2 regions of the Pseudomonas sp. G3-19 genome follow, and region 1 is predicted to be linked to the other one. Evidence: riboswitches for the same ligand, from Rfam matches in the RefSeq annotation. Region 1 holds a riboswitch; the other holds the start of a gene.
The links. Region 1 has a riboswitch for cobalamin ahead of ACOYXI_RS06640 (CbtB domain-containing protein). Riboswitches for the same ligand answer to the same signal wherever they lie in the genome.
Positions count from the first base shown of each region.

Region 2: linked by a shared signal. The riboswitch ahead of cobO (cob(I)yrinic acid a,c-diamide adenosyltransferase) and the one ahead of ACOYXI_RS06640 (CbtB domain-containing protein) in region 1 are both predicted to bind cobalamin.

Region 1 covers NZ_JBMPIQ010000003.1:1,442,644-1,452,015, reverse strand. Annotated here, with positions in the region: gene ACOYXI_RS06670 (fatty acid cis/trans isomerase) at 1-1,323, shown strand, start outside; partial or broken gene ACOYXI_RS06665 (acyltransferase family protein) at 1,508-2,534, shown strand; gene nfuA (Fe-S biogenesis protein NfuA) at 2,592-3,176, shown strand; gene cobM (precorrin-4 C(11)-methyltransferase) at 3,378-4,124, opposite strand; gene ACOYXI_RS06650 (cobalamin biosynthesis protein) at 4,206-4,619, opposite strand; gene ACOYXI_RS06645 (CbtA family protein) at 4,616-5,314, opposite strand; gene ACOYXI_RS06640 (CbtB domain-containing protein) at 5,326-5,523, opposite strand; cobalamin riboswitch at 5,647-5,868, opposite strand; cobalamin riboswitch at 6,881-7,093, shown strand; gene cobW (cobalamin biosynthesis protein CobW) at 7,192-8,262, shown strand; gene cobN (cobaltochelatase subunit CobN) at 8,266-9,372, shown strand, end outside.
Region 2 covers NZ_JBMPIQ010000003.1:6,075,060-6,084,431, forward strand. Annotated here, with positions in the region: gene ACOYXI_RS27700 (AI-2E family transporter) at 1-403, shown strand, start outside; gene hda (DnaA regulatory inactivator Hda) at 623-1,327, shown strand; gene ACOYXI_RS27710 (C40 family peptidase) at 1,553-2,167, shown strand; gene ACOYXI_RS27715 (C40 family peptidase) at 2,388-2,924, shown strand; gene ACOYXI_RS27720 (PQQ-dependent sugar dehydrogenase) at 3,054-4,367, opposite strand; gene ACOYXI_RS27725 (hypothetical protein) at 4,434-5,018, opposite strand; cobalamin riboswitch at 5,183-5,412, shown strand; gene cobO (cob(I)yrinic acid a,c-diamide adenosyltransferase) at 5,494-6,105, shown strand; gene ACOYXI_RS27735 (cobyrinate a,c-diamide synthase) at 6,102-7,484, shown strand; gene bluB (5,6-dimethylbenzimidazole synthase) at 7,481-8,131, shown strand; gene cbiB (adenosylcobinamide-phosphate synthase CbiB) at 8,128-9,036, shown strand; gene cobD (threonine-phosphate decarboxylase CobD) at 9,029-9,372, shown strand, end outside.

The sequences.
Region 1 (9,372 bases):
AGCCGGGCCAACCCGTTCGCCACCTTCGAGGCGATTCCGGCGCAGGCGCGTTATCAGTTCATGCTCGATAACGCCGAATACTTTGTCCGCACCTTCATTCGCGGGCCGGTGTGCCGTGGGCAGATTGCGACGGACGTGATTCGCGACAACTTCTGGGCGCTGTTCCAGGCCCCGGAACATGACCTGTACATCACCGACCCGAACTATCGCGGCCAGGCCACGCCGTTGCTGGCAATGCCTGGGCAGAACGATGACGTCGGCAGTGTGCTGAGCCTGTGGCACAACTACCGCAACAAGCGCAACGAATACGAAGCCCTGCGCCGCGACAGCTACGCCGACCAACCGCCGCCGAGCTGGTCGACCCTGTGGGCCGGCAACGACAACGCGCTGCTGAGCATTTTCCGCCACTTCGACAGTGCGTCTGTGACCAAAGGCCTGATCGGTGAAGTGCCACAGACCATGTGGCTGTTCGACTATCCACTGCTGGAGCGCACCTATTATCAGTTGGCGGTCAACTTCGATGTGTTCGGCAACGTCTCCCATCAGGCGCAGACTCGTCTGTATTTCGACCTGATCCGCAACGGCGCCGAGCAGAACTTCCTGCGCCTGATGCCGGCCGATTCCCGCGAGGACTACCTCGACGATTGGTATCAGAGCAGCGGCCAGTTCAAGATGTGGCTCGACTATGAGGCGATCGACGACGACAAACCGACCGCGCTGAAACTCGATCCGAAGGACCCGAAATACGATTTCGCCATGCAGTTGCTGGCGCGTTACGGCGACCTCAATGCGCGGCCGGATCCGATCAACCGCTGTGACGGCGCCTACTGCTCGCGGCCGAATATCGACCCGGCGCTACAGAACGCCGAGCAGGCACTCAGTCGCCTGACCTCGCGTCCGGCCGGCGGTTTGAAGGTGATCGACCAATTGCCGGAAGCAACCATGCTGCGCATCGAAACCCGCAGCGGCAAACGCGAGATGTACAGCCTGCTGCGCAACCGCGCGCACAGTAACGTGGCGTTTCTGTTGGGCGAGTCGCTGCGCTATCAACCGGGGCTGGACACCTTGACCATCTACCCGGGCGTACTGAGCAGCTATCCGAATTTCATCTTCAACATTCCAGCCGAACAAGTGCCGGAGTTTGTCGATGCCATGGAGAATGCCAAGGATGCCGAGCGTTTCGAGAAAATCGTCGAACGCTGGGGGATTCGCCGCAGTCATCCGCAATTCTGGTTCTATTTCCACGACCTGAGCCAATACCTCCACGAAACCGATCCGGTGGAAGAGGGCGTGCTGGACATGAACCGCTACCAGAATCTTTGATCGTTTAATACAGGCCTGCTGTCCCAATTCTTAGCAACACCGCACATTCCCTGTAGGAGTGAGCCTGCTCGCGATGGCGTCAGTCCATTCAGAATGGTTGTTGCCTGACATGCCGTCATCGCGAGCAGGCTCACTCCTACAAGGGGTCGGCGGTGGTTTTGAGAGTTGTGGACAGGAGCCGATCATGTTGATTTCAGTGCAGGCCCTGCGGGCGCTTGCCGCGTGGACGGTGGTCTGTCACCACTTCATGCAGATTTTCTTCGACTTCAAGGCGCGCGGCCCGGTCGGGCAATTCTTCATCGACAAGGGCGCAGTCGGCGTCGATGTTTTCTTCGTCATCAGTGGTCTGGTGATTTTCCTCTCCACCGAAAGCAAAGCGCTGCCTCCGGCGCGGTTTCTGCTGTATCGGTTGTTTCGCATTGTCCCGGCGTACTGGCTGTACACGCTGTTGATGGCGTTGCTGGTGCTGTTCGCCCGGCCAATGTTGCCGGATCAGACGGTGGACTGGGCGCATTTCCTCGCGTCGCTGTTATTCATTCCTGCGCAAAACCCCGGCGGTTACGGGATTTATCCGACGCTGAATGTCGGCTGGACGCTCAACTACGAAATGCTCTTCTATGTGTTGTTTGCATGCGCGCTGGTGTTCCGCTGGCAGGTGCGCTTGCTGGTGGTCGCCGCGTTGCTGTTTTCGGTGTGTCAGGCGTTCGGCTGGCTCAACGAGTTTTACCGTTCCGACATCGTCTACGAGTTTCTGCTGGGGATCGGCATTGGCGTGCTCTATCGCCGGGGCTGGATTGGCGCCGGCCTGTGGCTGCCGCTGTTGGCGATGGGCGCTGCGATGATGGCGATCTATCACCTGGCACCGGCGCCAAGGTTATTGAACTGGGGCGTGCCGAGCGCGGTGCTGGTGATGGCTTGCATGGCGCTGGAGCGCTACGTCGAGCGCAATCGGGTGATGAAATGGCTCGGTGACTGTTCCTATTCAGTGTATCTGATGCACGTGTTGGTGTTGTCGGTTGGTGGTTTTATCGCGCGACGCTACGGAATCAACCCGTATCTGCATGTTCATCGTCTGCGCTCTGGCGATTGGTGTGGGGTCATGGTTGAGCTACGAATGGGTGGAAAAACGCAGCTATCAGTGGCTTAAAGCGCGGATCGAGGGCGAACCGATGCGCGCACCTGTCGAGAATCTTTCCCGACAAAAATACTAGGACTTTGTCCGGCGCAATGATTGGCGTAAACTGCGCCCAAGCCTGCGAGGAGTTTCCATGACCGCTATTACCATTACCGACGCCGCCCACGATTACCTGGCCGATCTGCTCTCCAAGCAGAACACTCCAGGCATCGGCATCCGCGTCTTCATCACCCAGCCTGGCACCCAGTACGCCGAAACCTGCATTGCCTACTGCAAGCCGGGCGAAGAAAAACCTGAAGATACCGCGCTGGGGCTGAAAAGCTTCACAGCCTATATCGATTCGTTCAGCGAAGCGTTCCTTGACGACGCCGTCGTCGATTACGCCACCGACCGCATGGGCGGCCAACTGACCATCAAGGCGCCAAACGCCAAAGTCCCGATGGTCAATGCCGACAGCCCGGTCAACGAGCGCATCAATTACTATCTGCAAACCGAAATCAACCCGGGGCTGGCCAGCCACGGCGGTCAGGTCAGCCTGATCGATGTGGTCGAGGACGGCATTGCCGTGCTGCAGTTCGGCGGCGGCTGCCAGGGCTGCGGCCAGGCCGACGTGACCCTGAAGGAAGGCATCGAACGCACCTTGCTCGAGCGTATTCCAGAGCTCAAAGGTGTGCGCGACGTGACCGACCACACGCAGAAAGAAAACGCCTACTACTGAGTAAGGTGTTCACTGCGAACACGAAAAACGGCGCCCCGTGAGCGCCGTTTTTTTATGCACTTGATTAATGAGTGCCTGTTTATTGTGTGGCGAGGGGATTTATCCCCGATGGGTTGCGAAGCAGCCCCAGAAAAGGAACTGCTGCGCAGTTCATCGGGGATAAATCCCCTCGCCACAGGTTGGCACCCCATCCCATATGATTCAGGGTCTGTAGAGGTGCGCATGCCCCGCGCGATACAGCGACGACTCGCTAAACACCTCACTGCCCAACACCCGTCCCACCAGAATCAACGCCGTACGCCGAAACCCCTTGGCCGCAACCTTCTCGGCAATATCTTCCAGCGTCCCCACCACCCAGTCCTGATCCGGCCACGTCGCCCGGTGAATCACCGCAATCGGGCAATCCGCGCCGTAATGCGGCAGCAGTTCGGCGATGATTTTCTGCAGATGATTGACCCCCAGATGAATCGCCATGGTCGCGCCATGCTGCGCCAGACTGCTCAACTCCTCACCCGCCGGCATTGCGGTCTTGTCCGCGTAGCGGGTCAGAATCACGCTCTGCGACACGTCCGGCAGTGTCAGTTCTGTGCCAAGCAACGCCGCACACGCTGCGGTCGCGGTGACGCCGGGAATGATCTCGAACGGAATATTCAGCTCGCGCAGATAACGAATCTGCTCGCCAATCGCGCCATACAGGCTCGGATCGCCGGAATGCACCCGCGCTACGTTCTGGCCCTTGGCATGGGCGGATTTGATCAGTTCAATGATCTGCTCCAGATGCAATTCGGCGCTGTTGACCACGGTTTCAGCCTGATGCCCCTCCAGCACCGCAGCCGGTACCAGCGAGCCTGCGTAGATGATCACCGGGCAACTGCGGATCAGCCGCTGACCTTTGACAGTGATCAATTCCGGGTCGCCGGGGCCGGCGCCAATGAAGTAGACGGTCATGAAGAAATCCTGTGAAAAACGGGGCAGGGCAACGCTTCAGATGAAGATTGCTCATGATCAAACGGGGGGATTATCGGGAATTTACGCAGCGCCGGCCAATGCCAAGGTTGCCTGAGCGTATTTTTGCCGGGAAATCAGCAGTTTTGCCGGTGCCTGAATCAACTGCTCGGCAAGGGCCAGGGCGGCACTTTCCGCCACGCCGTAGCAGCCAGTGCGCTCATAGGCGATCTGCGAATGGTGGCTCAGGCGTTGCTGATAACTGGCCAGTTCGTCGCTGCTGAAATACAACAGCGGCAACGCCAGTTGACTGGCCAGTTCCTGCAGGCCGGGTTCATCGCGTTTAAGATCGATGCTGGCCAAGGCCTTGACCGCTTCAAGTTCTATACGATGCGCCTGCAACGCTTGATCGAGTAGCGCGCGCAGCGTGCTGACCGGGCAGCCGCGCTGGCAGCCCAGGCCGACCACAAAGGTCGGCGCTGCGCGGTCATCGGTCATGCGTGGTATTGACCATCGCTTTTGCGGCGGAACAACCAGGCGCTGATCAGGCCCAGGGCCAGCCAGAACGCCACGTTGGTCAACTGCGAAGCGATTTTGAACTGGGCTTCCAGCGCCTCCGGGGCGAGCATCGAATGCACTTCCGGTTGTGGCGCGCCGATCACGTGCGGCACGGCGAGGATCGCCACGCCCAGCAGCTTCATCAGCCAGTGGCGGCTGAACACAATCAACGCCAGGCCAACAGCGGTGGAAGCGGCGGTGCCGATCCACCAGGTTTGCCGCGACGCCAGATCGGCTGCAGCGGTGCCCGGCAGTTCAGGCGGCAGGCCCAGGGTCGGCGCGAGGACGAAGGTCGCGTAACCGGCCAGGCCCCAGAGCAGGCCTTGCGAGGTTTTGGTCGGTGCACGCAGGGTGTACAGGCCAGCGAGCATCAGTGCGAAACCGACCGCCACCACCAGGTTGCCGCCGGTGGTCGAGACCACGCGTTGCCAGCCGTCTTCCGGCTCCCAGGCTTCGGCGTCATGGGTGTGTGCGGCCGTGCCGGCGGCGTGTTCGTGAACGGCCACCGGTTCGGACTTCTCGAAGGTTTCGGCCTGCAGAATCAGTGGCGAGACCCAGAAGCTTTGCAGCAACGTCAGCAGCAGGGCGGCCAGCAGGCCGGTGAAGCCTGCGGTTTGCGCGATACGCTTGATCATGTCGGCAGGTCTCAGTGGCACGGGAAGGCGGCGCTGTGGCGGGTATCGTGAGCGGCGTTGTGCACCGCTTCGATGTGCGAGAAACCGGCGAAGTAAACGAGGCCGGCACCCAGGATCGACGCGAAAATCGCGGCGGCCAGGCGTTGGCTCAAGGTGGCGATGCTGGAGATTTTGTCGGTGTTGCTGCCGGTGCTGCTGATGATCGACATGGCGCTTCCCTCTGGAGTGTCAGCGGGTGATATAGAGCGCATGAAAACCCCTGCGAGTCGGGCACGCAACGGTTCGAACAGCGCCCGCCCACCGCGGGTTTGTTATGTTCAGCGACGCAAACTGCGCACTGTGTGTTGCGGGCCGGTCTCCGGGCTCACGAGGGGTTGGCGTCTGGCCGACCTGCAAGCGTCACCTTCCCATGCCGCATTGGCACAGTGGATCTGACGCTTCGCTCGCTTACCGTTGCGGGGGCAGCACCGGACTGACATGGCTTTGAGTAAAGCACATGATTCACCGGTTTCCCGTTTCACCCTGTGAAGGGCACCCGTAACAAGTTGTGTAGGAGACCATGAGGGGAGGATTTGAGTCAATTGGGATTGGGGGCATATCCGTTGCTGCGGTAACGGCCACTTAGGGTTCCGCCCTTACGGCGGGTCACTTTTGGCAAACGCCCCAAAAGTAACCAAAAGGTCTATGCCCTGACGTTCGGCCCTCGCTTAGGCTCGGGTTCCTTCGCTCCGGGATTCATCCGGGGGGCAGCGCCTACGGTTTGCTTCGCTGCACCTCCTCTCGCTGTGTTTGGCTGCGCCAAACGGTCGGCTACGCTCCCACCCCCGGATAAACCCCTCCACCTCAGCCTGCCGAACGGGCCCTCAGATCAAAAGCGGTACTCGAGCTAACGCTCATTGTGTTGAGTGGGGCGGCTGCGCCGCATGGGGCTGTACACAATCTAAACTGTGGGAGCGGGCTTGCTCGCGAAGGCGGCCTGACAGCCGACCAATCTCTAACTGAATACACCCACTCCCGTGTAGGAGCTGCCGAAGGCTGCGATCTTTTGATCTGCTTTGGCTTTGGCTTTGGCTTTGGCTTTGGCTTTGGCTTTGGCTTTGGCTTTGGCTTTGGCTCTGGCTTTTGATGTGGCTTTTGATCTTCTGCCCCTTCGGCAGGCCGAGCGTAGGTGTCCATCAGGGGGAAGGCGCGCAGCGCCATGCGGCGAAGCCGCATACATCGAGAGGAGGTGCAGCGAAGCAAACCGTAGGCGATGCCCCCGGATGGACACCGTAGCGAGGGAACACTGAGCCTAAGCGAAGTGCCGTACGCCGGGGCAAAGCCTTTTGGGTTACCTTTTCGGCGTTTGGAAAAGGTGACTCGCTGTAAGAGCGAAACCGCCAGAGGCAACACCCGAAGAAACGGATATGCCCCCCAAACCCCAAATCCCAAATCCCAAACCTCAAACCCAGCGTTTGGAAAAAGTGACTCGCTGTAAGAGCGAAACCGCCAGCGGCAACCCCCGCAGCAACGGATATGCCCCCAATCCAAAAAAAACCAAAGCATTGACCCATCCTCAAGCCATGCGTAGCCTTGCGCTTTCGAGGTTCTTCGGCCCACGCCGAAGCTAAGAAGGGAACGCGGTCAAAGCCGCGGCTGCCCCCGCAACTGTGAACGGTGAAGTTCGTTGCCACGCCACTGCCAGCTCAATCCACTGAGCCCGCGGGAAGGCGCAGCGAACGCCGGGCCCAAGGCCCGAACACCGTCAGCCAGGAGACCTGCCTCGTCACAGATTTCTCACTACAACCGGGCGGGGTGATCCGGTGGCGAATTCTTCCGCGCGCACGTTCGCAGCGGATCTCGTCCCGTATGCCCGCCACCTTGCCAAAGGGCATCCGATGAAAACACTGGCCAAACTCCCCGTCACCATCGTCACCGGTTTCCTCGGCTCGGGCAAAACCACCTTGCTGCGACACATGCTCGACAACGCTCAGGGCCGTCGCATCGCGGTGATCGTCAACGAGTTCGGCGAACTGGGCATCGACGGTGAGATCCTCAAGCAATGCACCATCGGCTGCACCGAAGAAGAAGCCACTGGCCGCGTCTACGAACTGGCCAACGGTTGCCTGTGCTGCACGGTGCAGGAAGAGTTCTTCCCGGTGATGCGTGAACTGGTCGCCCGGCGCGGTGACCTCGATCACATCCTGATCGAGACGTCCGGTCTGGCCCTGCCAAAACCGCTGGTACAAGCCTTCCAGTGGCCGGAAATCCGCAGCGCCTGCACCGTGGATGCGGTGATCACCGTGGTCGACAGCCCGGCCGTGGCCGCTGGCACCTTCGCCGCGTTCCCCGATCAGGTCGATGCCCAGCGCAAACTCGATCCGAACCTGGATCACGAATCGCCACTTCATGAGCTGTTCGCCGACCAACTGGCCAGCGCCGATCTGGTGATCCTCAACAAGGCCGACCAGACCAGCGCCGAAGATCTGGCTCGCGTTCGCGCCGAAGTCGCCGAAGAACTGCCGCCAGCGGTGAAAATCATCGAAGCCAGCAACGGTCGCCTGCCGCTGGACGTGCTGATCGGCCTCGGTGCCGGATCCGAAGAACATATCGACAGCCGCCACAGCCATCACGATCACCACCACGACGGTGATGACGACCACGATGACCACGATCACGACGCCTTTGATTCGATCTCGATCGAACTGCCGCAAGCCGACGAAAGCCTGCTGCTCGACGCGCTGACGCAACTGGTTGTGCAGCACGGCATTCTGCGCGTGAAGGGCTTCGCGGCGATTCCGAACAAGCCGATGCGCCTGTTGATTCAGGGCGTGGGCACGCGTTTCGACAAGCACTTCGACCGCCAGTGGGGCGCTGACGAAGCGCGCGTCACCCGTCTGGTGCTGATCGGTCAGGAACTCGACGCTGCGCAACTCGAAGCGCAACTGCGCGCCGCGCTCAGCGTTTAAGCCATGCACCTGCTCAGGACCCAGCCCGGCGGTTTCGTGTCGGATGACAACATTGCCGACCTTGGACAAACCCCCGCCGAGCTGGTGATCCTGTGCAGCGGCGACTCCAGCCTGGCGCTGCTCGCCGAAGCGGCGCAGCAATTGCCCGAGGATTACCCGAGCCTGCGCCTGGCCAATCCGATGCAGGTGCAGAATCACGCCTCGGTCGATCTGTATGTCGATGAGGTGTTGCGGCACGCCAAGGTCATTCTGATTTCGCTGCACGGCGGCATCGCTTATTGGCGTTATGGCGTCGAGCGTCTGGTGGAGTTGTCCGAGCGCGGGGTGCAGGTGATTCTGGTGCCGGGCGATGATCGTCCCGACCCGGAACTCAGCGACCTGAGCACCGTGCCCGCCGAAGATCGCGACCGTCTCTGGCAGTTCTTGCGTCAGGGTGGCATGGGCAATGCGCTGGACTTCTTCCATTGCCTGGCCAACCGCTGGCTGGCGCGCGACTACGCCTGGGGTGAGCCGCAAGCGCTGCCGCGTACGGCGATTTACCAGCCACAGAAAAACACCGCCGCACTGAGCGACTGGCAAGCCGAATGGCTGCCCGGTCAACCGGTCGCGGCGGTGTTGTTTTATCGCTCGCATTTGCAAGCGGCGAACACCGCATTCATCGATGTGTTCTGCCAGCGCTTGCAGGCGGCGGGGCTCAATCCGTTGCCGATCGCCGTCGCCAGCCTGAAAGAACCCGGCTGTCTGAGCGTGGTCGAGGACTGGCTGGACGAGGTTGAGGCGGCGGTGATTCTCAACACCACCGGTTTCGCGCAGTCCAGTCCAGAAGCCCCGCATCTGCGCCCGTTCCGGCGCAATATTCCGGTGATTCAGGCGATCTGCGCTCAGGACAACGAGCCCGGTTGGCGCGACAGCGAGCAGGGCCTTGGCCCGCGAGATCTGGCAATGCACATCGCCTTGCCGGAACTCGACGGGCGCATCATCAGCCGGCCGATCAGCTTCAAGGATCTGGCCTGGCGCAGCGAGCGCAGCCAGTCCGACGTGGTCTGCTACCGGGCGCAACCCGAACGCATGGATTTCGTCGCTGAACTGGCGCGGCGCTGGAGCGATCTG
Region 2 (9,372 bases), 4.6 Mb from region 1:
GATGATTATTGGTCTGGAACTGGGGCTGTTGATCGGCCTGATCGCAGGCCTCGCGGCAATCGTGCCGTACATGGGTTTTGTGATCGGTATTGGCGCGGCGCTGATTGCCGGGCTGTTCCAGTTCGGTGGCGACCTGTACCCGATGATCGGCATCGTTGCGGTGTTCATGGTCGGGCAGGCGCTGGAAGGCATGGTGCTGACGCCGCTGCTGGTCGGCGACCGGATCGGCCTGCATCCGGTGGCGGTGATCTTCGCGATCCTGGCCGGCGGCGAGCTGTTCGGCTTTACCGGTGTGCTGCTGGCATTGCCGGTGGCGGCGGTGATCATGGTGCTGGTGCGTCACGTGCACGATTTGTACAAGGACTCGGATATTTACAGCGGGGCAGATGATCCCGAGTTGTAATCCGATCACGGGCGGCCCGGCATTGTGCCGGGTTGGCCCGTGTTTTGCGGCGGGGTGTTTCGATACCGCGTCAGAGAAACTGTCATAAAACCAGCGTGTTAACGCAAACCTTTGATTTTGCTTGGGGTCTGTCGCATTGTGCGCTCAGCTTCACGGGTATAAACTTCGCAAACTTTACACAGAGGCCACTAACGGTTCCTTGAGAACTGTTCAGTCAGCATGAAACCGATTCAGCTGCCCCTAGGTGTGCGTCTGCGTGACGACGCCACCTTCATAAACTACTACCCAGGCGCCAATGCCGCTGCACTCGGCTATGTCGAGCGCCTATGCGAAGCCGACGCCGGCTGGACCGAAAGCCTCATCTACCTGTGGGGCAAGCATGGGGTAGGGCGTACGCATCTTTTGCAGGCGGCATGTCTGCGTTTCGAGCAGATGGGTGAACCGGCGGTGTATCTGCCGCTGGCCGAGCTGATGGATCGTGGTGTCGAAATCCTCGACAACCTTGAGCAGTACGAACTGGTCTGCCTGGATGACTTGCAGGTGATTGCCGGCAAGCCGGACTGGGAAGAGGCGATGTTTCATCTGTTCAACCGCCTGCGTGACAGCGGTCGACGTTTGCTGATTGCCGCTTCAACCTCGCCGCGCGAGCTGCCGGTGAAGCTGGCTGACCTCAAATCGCGCCTGACCCTGGCGCTGATCTTCCAGATGCGTCCGCTCTCCGATGAAGACAAATTGCGTGCCCTGCAATTGCGCGCGTCGCGTCGCGGTCTGCATCTGACCGATGAAGTCGGGCACTTTATTCTGACTCGCGGCACCCGCAGCATGAGTGCATTGTTCGACCTGCTCGAACAGCTGGATCAGGCCTCGTTGCAGGCGCAACGCAAGCTGACGATTCCGTTCCTGAAAGAAACCCTTGGCTGGTAGCCAGCCCTTGAAATACGCGGCTTTGACCGCGTTTCGACATATTTCAGGCGCCAGAAAATCCGCGTTTCCGCAACGTATGCAGACCGCGTATCGAGTCAAATGGGCTTAAGCGCTTAGATGTAAACGAGAAACCGGGAAGTCACAAAAAGATCGATTGAATTTGCAAATGAGGCCGATAGCGGGCATAGTCTCGGCTTCTTTACAACTTCAGCCACGGTCGTGCCCATGCTAAATCGCTTCGCACCCCTCGTGCCTCTCGCACTCGTCACCCTGTTGTTCGGTTGCGCTGCTCATTCTCCAGTTCAAGAGCAGCCTCAGCAGGTTAAAAATTCTGCCACTGCCCAGTCTTCCGTTATTTACCAGGAAGAGCTGGACACCGAAAAAGAACTCTCGGACTTCAACAAGAAGCCGTACGAGCTCCCGGTTCTGGCCGACAGCATCCTTGAACGCGGCATGTCCCTGATCGGTACCCGTTACCGTTTCGGCGGTACCTCTGAAGCCGGCTTCGACTGCAGCGGTTTCATCGGTTATCTGTTCCGCGAAGAAGCCGGCATGAATCTGCCGCGCTCCACCCGTGAAATGATCAACGTCGATGCGCCTCTGGTCTCGCGCGGCAACCTTGAGCCGGGCGATCTGCTGTTCTTCGCCACCAATGGTCGTCGCGGTCGTGTGAGCCACGCCGGGATCTACCTGGGTGACAATCAGTTCATCCACTCCAGCAGTCGTCGCAGCGGCGGTGTTCGCATCGACAGCCTGGGTGACAGCTACTGGAGCAAGACCTTCATCGAAGCCAAGCGCGCCCTCGCGATGGCTCCGACCGTGGTCACCGCTCGCAAGTAATTCCCCCGTTGTCGCCACGTCCGTGGCGACAAAAACGGTGCCCGGCAAGGGAGTAGACCTAGACTTTACAAGGTGAAGTTAAAGTCTTACTTGAAGTTTGCCGCGTAGCCGCTAGAATCCTGTATCTATATTGATGGCAAACCGCCTGCGTGCTCCGCAGGCGGTTTTGTTTCTGTCCATTCGGCAGAGAAAGCCGCAGCCAGATCAGGATGTTCTGCTTATGACGATGTCGGCCCGCCTCACAGTGATTTTCTTCGCAGCGCTGCTCAGCGCCTGCGCCAGCCGCACTCCGCCGCCTGCTCCCGTGGTACGCGCCCCGGTGGTGTTCGGGCCTTCCCAGGCTTTTTCGCCGGCTGCTGAAGACGTGCTGTTTCGCGCGCTGGGCCTGGTTGGCACACCTTATCGCTGGGGCGGCAACACACCGGATTCCGGGTTCGATTGCAGTGGCCTGATCGGTTTCGTCTACCGCGATGCTGCCGGTATCTCTTTGCCGCGTTCGACGCGCGAGATGATCGTGATGCAGGCGCCGAATGTCGGCAAAGAGGGTTTGCAGACCGGCGACCTGATCTTCTTCGCCACCAATGGCGGCTCGCAGGTCAGCCATGCGGGAATCTACGTCGGCGAAGGGCGCTTCGTGCACGCGCCGGCCACCGGCGGCACGGTGAAGCTGGACAGTCTGTCGAAGGCGTACTGGCAGAAGGCGTACCTGAGTGCCAAGCGGGTGTTGCAGCCGGAGCATCTGGCGCATAACCCGTAAACGCTGAAAATCTAAATGTGGGAGCGGGCTTGCTCGCGAATGCGGTGTGTCATTCACCCATGATGTTGAATGACCTGACGCTTTCGCGAGCAAGCCCGCTCCCACATTTGTTATGTGTCGGGCCCTGATTTATTTAGCGGACGACACCCGCCACACCTTGTTCCCCACATCATCCGCCACCAGCAAACCACCTTGCTGGTCGATCACCACGCCCACCGGGCGGCCAAGTGCGTTTTCGTCCTTGTCGAGGAAACCGGTCAGCACATCCACCGGTGCTCCGTTCGGCTTGCCGGCGGCGAACGGTACGAAAATCACCTTGTAGCCACTGTGCGGTTTGCGGTTCCACGAGCCGTGCTGGCCGATGAAGGCGCCCTCCTTGAATTGCGCCGGCAGGCTGTTGCCATCGGCGAACGTCAGGCCCAGCGAGGCGGTGTGCGGGCCAACGGCGTAGTCCGGGGCGATGGCTTTGGCCACCAGATCCAGATTTTGCGGCTTAACTCGCACATCCACGTGCTGACCGTAATAGCTGAAGGGCCAGCCATAGAAGCCACCGTCCTTGACCGAGGTGATGTAGTCCGGCACCAGGTCACTGCCGATTTCGTCACGCTCATTGACCGCTGTCCACAGCGCGCCTGTCGTGGGCTCCCACGCCAGGCCGTTGGGGTTGCGGATGCCCGAGGCGAAGATCCGGTGGTTGCCGGTGGCGCGATCGACTTCCCAGATCGCGGCGCGACCTTCTTCTTTATCCAGACCATTCTCGCCGACGTTGCTGTTCGAGCCGACAGTGACGTACAGCTTGCTGCCGTCCTTGCTGGCGATGACGTTTTTGGTCCAGTGATGGTTCAGCGTGCCGCCCGGCAGATCGGTGACTTTGATCGGCTGCGTCTTGATCTCGGTCGCGCCGGATTCGTAGTGGAAGCGCAGCAGGCGATCGGTGTCAGCGACGTACAAATCGTTACCGACCAGGGTCATGCCAAACGGCGAATTGAGGTTTTGCAGAAACACCGTGCGGGTCTCGGCCACGCCGTCGTGGTCGGCGTCGCGCAACAGGGTGATGCGGTTCGGGCTCGGCACACCAGCGCCGGCCTTGCCCATGACTTTCTTCATCACCCAGCCACGAATGCCGCTGCTGTCGTCAGGCTTGGGCGGAGCGTTGGTTTCCGCCACCAGCACGTCACCGTTGGGCAGCACGTAGAGCCAGCGCGGATGATCGAGGCCTTCGGCGAATGCTGCGACCTGCGTGCCGGCTGCGGCGGTCGGTTTGCCGCCGGCGGGCCAGCCGATCGCCGGGGCGATGTTCACCGTCGGGATCAGGGTTTTGTTCGGTTCGGGCAGTTTCGGTGACGGGCCGGTGCCGTCGGAAACTTGCAGGCTGGAGGATTCACCACAGGCGGCGAGCCCTCCGGCGAGGGCGATGACGAGAGCGAGTTGGGTTTTGCGCATTACTGATCTTCCCTATGAATGCATGCCTAATCATAGAGGAGTGTGCGCACCCGATGGTTCAACCGCTCAACCGCGGGCCTCTTTGAACAGCACGGCGATGCCCGGGTGATAGTTGCCCGCTTCGCTGCGCAACTTGCGGTAGGCGTAGGGGAAATACCAGGCCACTGCGCAGCAATGTTCCTTTTGCAGGTCGTCGACCATGTCCTGCAACTCTTCGGGGCTGGCGCTGTGTTGGGCTTTTTGCGGGGCGACGAACAGGCAACCGAGCTTGAGGTCGCTGGCAAAACTGATGCGTTTGGCGTCGCTGGTGATGTCCAGCAGGGCCTGGGTCAGATTAAGGTTGTTGACCCGTGGCCAGCGCTGGGTGGCCTGAAGGTAGGCGCGGTCTTCGGCGCCGGCGATGAACAGATCGGCGCGGGCATTGCGTTCGCCTTCCTCGTTCTGCTTTCGGGTCGAGGTATCACAAAGTGTCACCAGCTCGGCCATCCAGGCTGCCGCGGAGAGCAAGCCGAGATTGGCTTTCTCGTCATGCCAGTAAGGGGTGTCGTTGTCGCCGCGTACAGCGTTGTAGCGGTCGATACAGTCAAACCAGCGTTCAAGCATCGGGCGCAGGAATTCCAGGCGCGGGTTGCTGATGATCATGCCTTGCATCGTCATCATCCTTATTGTTGTGATGTGCTTTTTCAATCAAAAGCATGGCTCTTTGATATCACTTGTCTCAGTGTGGCACAAGATTGGCGTCAGATAATTGATCGACGGCAGTTATTCGCCCGACGGCCCCCTCTTTAATTGACGCTCCACCCCCAACCCTCTAACCTTCGCGGCTTGTTTCAGGTGCTCTGTGACGCGTGTCGACAGAGTGAAACAGGGAAGCCGGTGAGGGTTGTCTTCAGGCGAAGCACGATCACGATCCCGGCGCTGCCCCCGCAACGGTAAATGAGTGAAAACTGTGCATTGAGCCACTGTGTCGACGACGCGGGAAGGCGCGCAGTCAGGCGATTCGCCGCTCATGAGCCCGGAGACCGGCCTGATCCATCCAGCGGCATCACGGTGGGCGATGCCAGGCTTTTTGCCGTCTATTCTTGTGCCTGCCCGCCGTTATCCAGCCTCAACGGAGAGCTCCCCCATGACCGATTCCCCCGAGCGCGACGAACGCCATCTGGCGCGTATGCAGCGCAAAAAAGCCGTGATCGACGAACGCATCGCCAATTCGCCTGACGAATGCGGTCTGGTGCTGGTGCTCACCGGCAATGGCAAAGGCAAAAGCAGCTCGGCGTTCGGCATGCTCGCCCGCGCCATGGGCCACGGCATGCAGTGCGGCGTGGTGCAGTTCATCAAAGGCCGCAACAGCACGGGCGAAGAACTGTTCTTCCGCCGTTTCCCCGAGCAAGTGCGCTTTCACGTGATGGGCGAGGGCTTCACCTGGGAAACCCAGGATCGCCAGCGTGACATCGCCGCCGCCGAAGCCGCGTGGGAAGTGTCCCGCGAGCTGCTGCGTGATCCGTCGATCGGCCTGGTGGTGCTGGACGAACTGAACATCGCCCTCAAGCACGGCTACCTCGATCTGGATCGAGTGCTCAGCGACTTGCAGGCGCGTCCGCCGATGCAGCACGTAATCGTCACCGGTCGCGCGGCCAAGCCGGAAATGATCGAGATGGGCGATACCGTCACCGAAATGGGCATGCTCAAACACGCCTTCCAGGCCGGCATCAAAGCGCAGAAAGGCGTCGAACTTTGAATCAACCACGTCACTGCCCGGCGGTACTGATCGCCGCGCCGGCCTCCGGTCAGGGCAAGACCACCGTCACTGCCGCGCTCGCTCGCTTGCATCGCAACCAGGGGCGCAAGGTGCGCGTGTTCAAGTGCGGCCCGGACTTCCTCGACCCGATGATTCTCGAGCGCGCCAGCGGTGCGCCGGTGTATCAACTGGACATGTGGATGGTCGGCGAGCAGGAAAGCCGCCGTCTGTTATGGGAAGCCGCCGCCGAAGCCGATCTGATCCTGATCGAAGGCGTGATGGGCCTGTTCGACGGCACGCCGTCCAGCGCTGATCTGGCGCGGCATTTTGGTGTGCCGGTGCTCGGCGTGATCGACGGCACCGCCATGGCCCAGACCTTCGGCGCCTTGGCGCTGGGGCTGGCGCGTTATCAGCCGGACCTGCCGTTTGCCGGCGTGCTGGCCAACCGTGTCGGCACTTTGCGTCATGCGCAATTGCTCGAAGGCAGCCTCACCGAAGGTTTGCGCTGGTACGGCGCGCTGTCCCGCGAGACCGGGATCGAGTTGCCGAGCCGCCATCTCGGCCTGGTGCAGGCCAGTGAACTGAATGACCTCGACCTGCGTCTCGACGCCGCCGCCGAAGCGCTGGCCAGCAGTTGCGAGGTAGCGCTGCCACCGGCCGTGGAGTTCGCCGCGCCTGAAATGATCAACGCTGAACCGCTGCTCGACGGCGTGCGCATTGCTGTCGCTCGCGATGAGGCCTTTGCCTTCACCTACGGCGCCAGTCTCGACCTGCTACGGGCGATGGGCGCCGAGTTGAGTTTCTTCTCGCCGATCCGCGATACGCAATTGCCCGAGACCGACAGTCTGTATCTGCCCGGCGGTTATCCGGAATTGCACCATGTCGCGCTATCGCAAAACGTGGCAATGCTCGATGCAATCCGTGCGCACCACGCCGCTGGTAAACCGCTGCTCGCCGAATGCGGCGGCATGCTCTATCTGCTCGACGCGTTGACCGATGTCGACGGCAATCGCGCCGAACTGGTCGGCCTGCTGCGCGGTGAGGCGGTGATGCAAAAACGTCTGGCGGCACTGGCACTGCAAGCGGTGGATCTGCCGGAGGGCTCGCTGCGTGGGCACACCTATCACCATTCCCTGACCAGCACCGAGCTGACGCCGATTGCCCGGGGCCTGAGCCCGAACGGCGGGCGTGGGGCCGAGGCGGTTTATCGGGAAGGGCGGATGACGGCGTCGTACGTGCATTTCTACTTTCCGTCGAATCCGACGGCGATTGCTGCATTGTTTGCGCCAGACCTCAAGGCCGCCTTCGCGAGCAAGCTCGCTCCCACATTGGATCACCTAACCCCTGTGGGAGCGGGCTTGCTCGCGAAGAGGCCATGAGCGACAACGCATACACTGAGGCCGAGCGCACAGCGATCTATAAAGCCATCGCCGAACGCCGCGACATGCGCCACTTCACCGGCGGTACGGTCGAACCGGAGCTGCTGCGCCGTCTGCTCGAAGCCGCGCATCAGGCGCCCAGCGTCGGTCTGATGCAGCCATGGCGTTTCATCCGCATCAGCGACCGCGCCTTGCGTGGGCAGATCCAGAACCTCGTCGAAGAAGAGCGCATCCGCACCGCCGAAGCTCTCGGCGAGCGCAGCGATGAGTTCATGAAGCTCAAGGTTGAAGGCATAAACGACTGTGCCGAAGTGTTGGTCGCAGCTCTGATGGACGATCGCGAAAAACACATTTTCGGCCGTCGCACGCTGCCGGAAATGGACATGGCCTCGCTGTCCTGCGCGATTCAGAACCTGTGGCTGGCGTCCCGTGCCGAAGGACTGGGCATGGGCTGGGTGTCGCTGTTCGAACCGCAGGCACTAGCCGATCTGCTGCAGTTGCCGGCCGGGGCCAAGCCGCTGGCAGTGTTGTGCCTGGGGCCGGTCAAGGAATTCTATCCGGCGCCGATGCTGGTACTCGAAGGGTGGGCGCAGTCGCGCCTGCTCAATGAGTTGCTGTACGAAAATTATTGGGGAGTGAGTCAATGAGTGTGGCGTTGTTGAGTGTCGCCGCAGTCGCGCTGGATGCGCTGCTGGGTGAACCGAAACGCTGGCATCCGCTGGTGGCGTTCGGCAACTTTGCCGGGCGCATCGAGCGCCGTTTCAATGCGGGCGGGCGCGGCTGGCGCAGTCACGGGGTCACCGCGTGGGTGATCGCGGTGCTGCCGCTGACCTTGCTCGCCACCGCGTTTTCCTGGGCACCGTACGTGGGCTGGATCGTCGAGATTCTGGCGCTGTATTGCGCCCTCGGCATGCGCAGCCTCGGTGAGCATGTCGCGCCGGTAGCCGCCGCCTTGCGCGCCGATGATCTGGAAGAAGCGCGCAAGCGTGTCGGCTATCTGGTCAGCCGCCAGACCAGCGAACTGGACAGCACCGCGGTCGCCCGTGCCGCCACCGAATCGGTGCTGGAAAACGGCAGTGACGCGGTGTTCGCCGCGTTGTTCTGGTTTGTCGTGGCCGGTGCGCCGGGCGTGGTGCTCTATCGCCTGAGCAATACGCTCGACGCGATGTGGGGCTATCGCAACGAACGCTTCGAGCGCTTCGGCTGGTGCGCGGCAAAAATCGACGACGTGCTCAACTATATTCCGGCCCGGCTGGTGGCGCTGACCTACGCGCTGCTGGGCAACACTCGGCTCGCCTGGAAATGCTGGCGCAGCCAGGGCCCGCAATGGGACAGCCCGAATGCCGGTCCGGTGATGGCGGCCGGTGCCGGTGCGTTGGGTGTCGAACTGGGCGGGCCGGCGATCTATCACGGCGAACTGCATGAGCGTCCGCAACTGGGCGAAGGTGCGCCGGCGGATGCCGATTCGATTGATCGCGGCTGGCAATTGGTTCAGCGCGGGGTATGGTTATGGCTGCTGATTCTCTGCGTGGGGGCTGAATTCTATGCTTGAGCACGGTGGCCGGCTGCGCAAGGCTGCACTCGATTACGGGATTGCCGAGGCTGACTGGCTCGACTTGTCCAGCGGCCTCGCGCCGTGGCCGTTTGCGGTGCCGGAGATTCCGCTGCGCGCCTGGGCACGCTTGCCGGAAACCGACGACGGGCTGGAACAGGCCGCGTGTGATTACTACGGCGCTTCGCAGGTGCTGCCGGTGGCCGGTTCGCAGATGGCGATCCAATTGCTGCCGCGTTTGCGCCGCGCCGGCAAGGTCGGTGTTTTGTCGCCGTGTTATGCCGAGCACGCCGAAGCCTGGCGTCGCAGTGGTTACATCGTGCGCGAAGTGCTGGA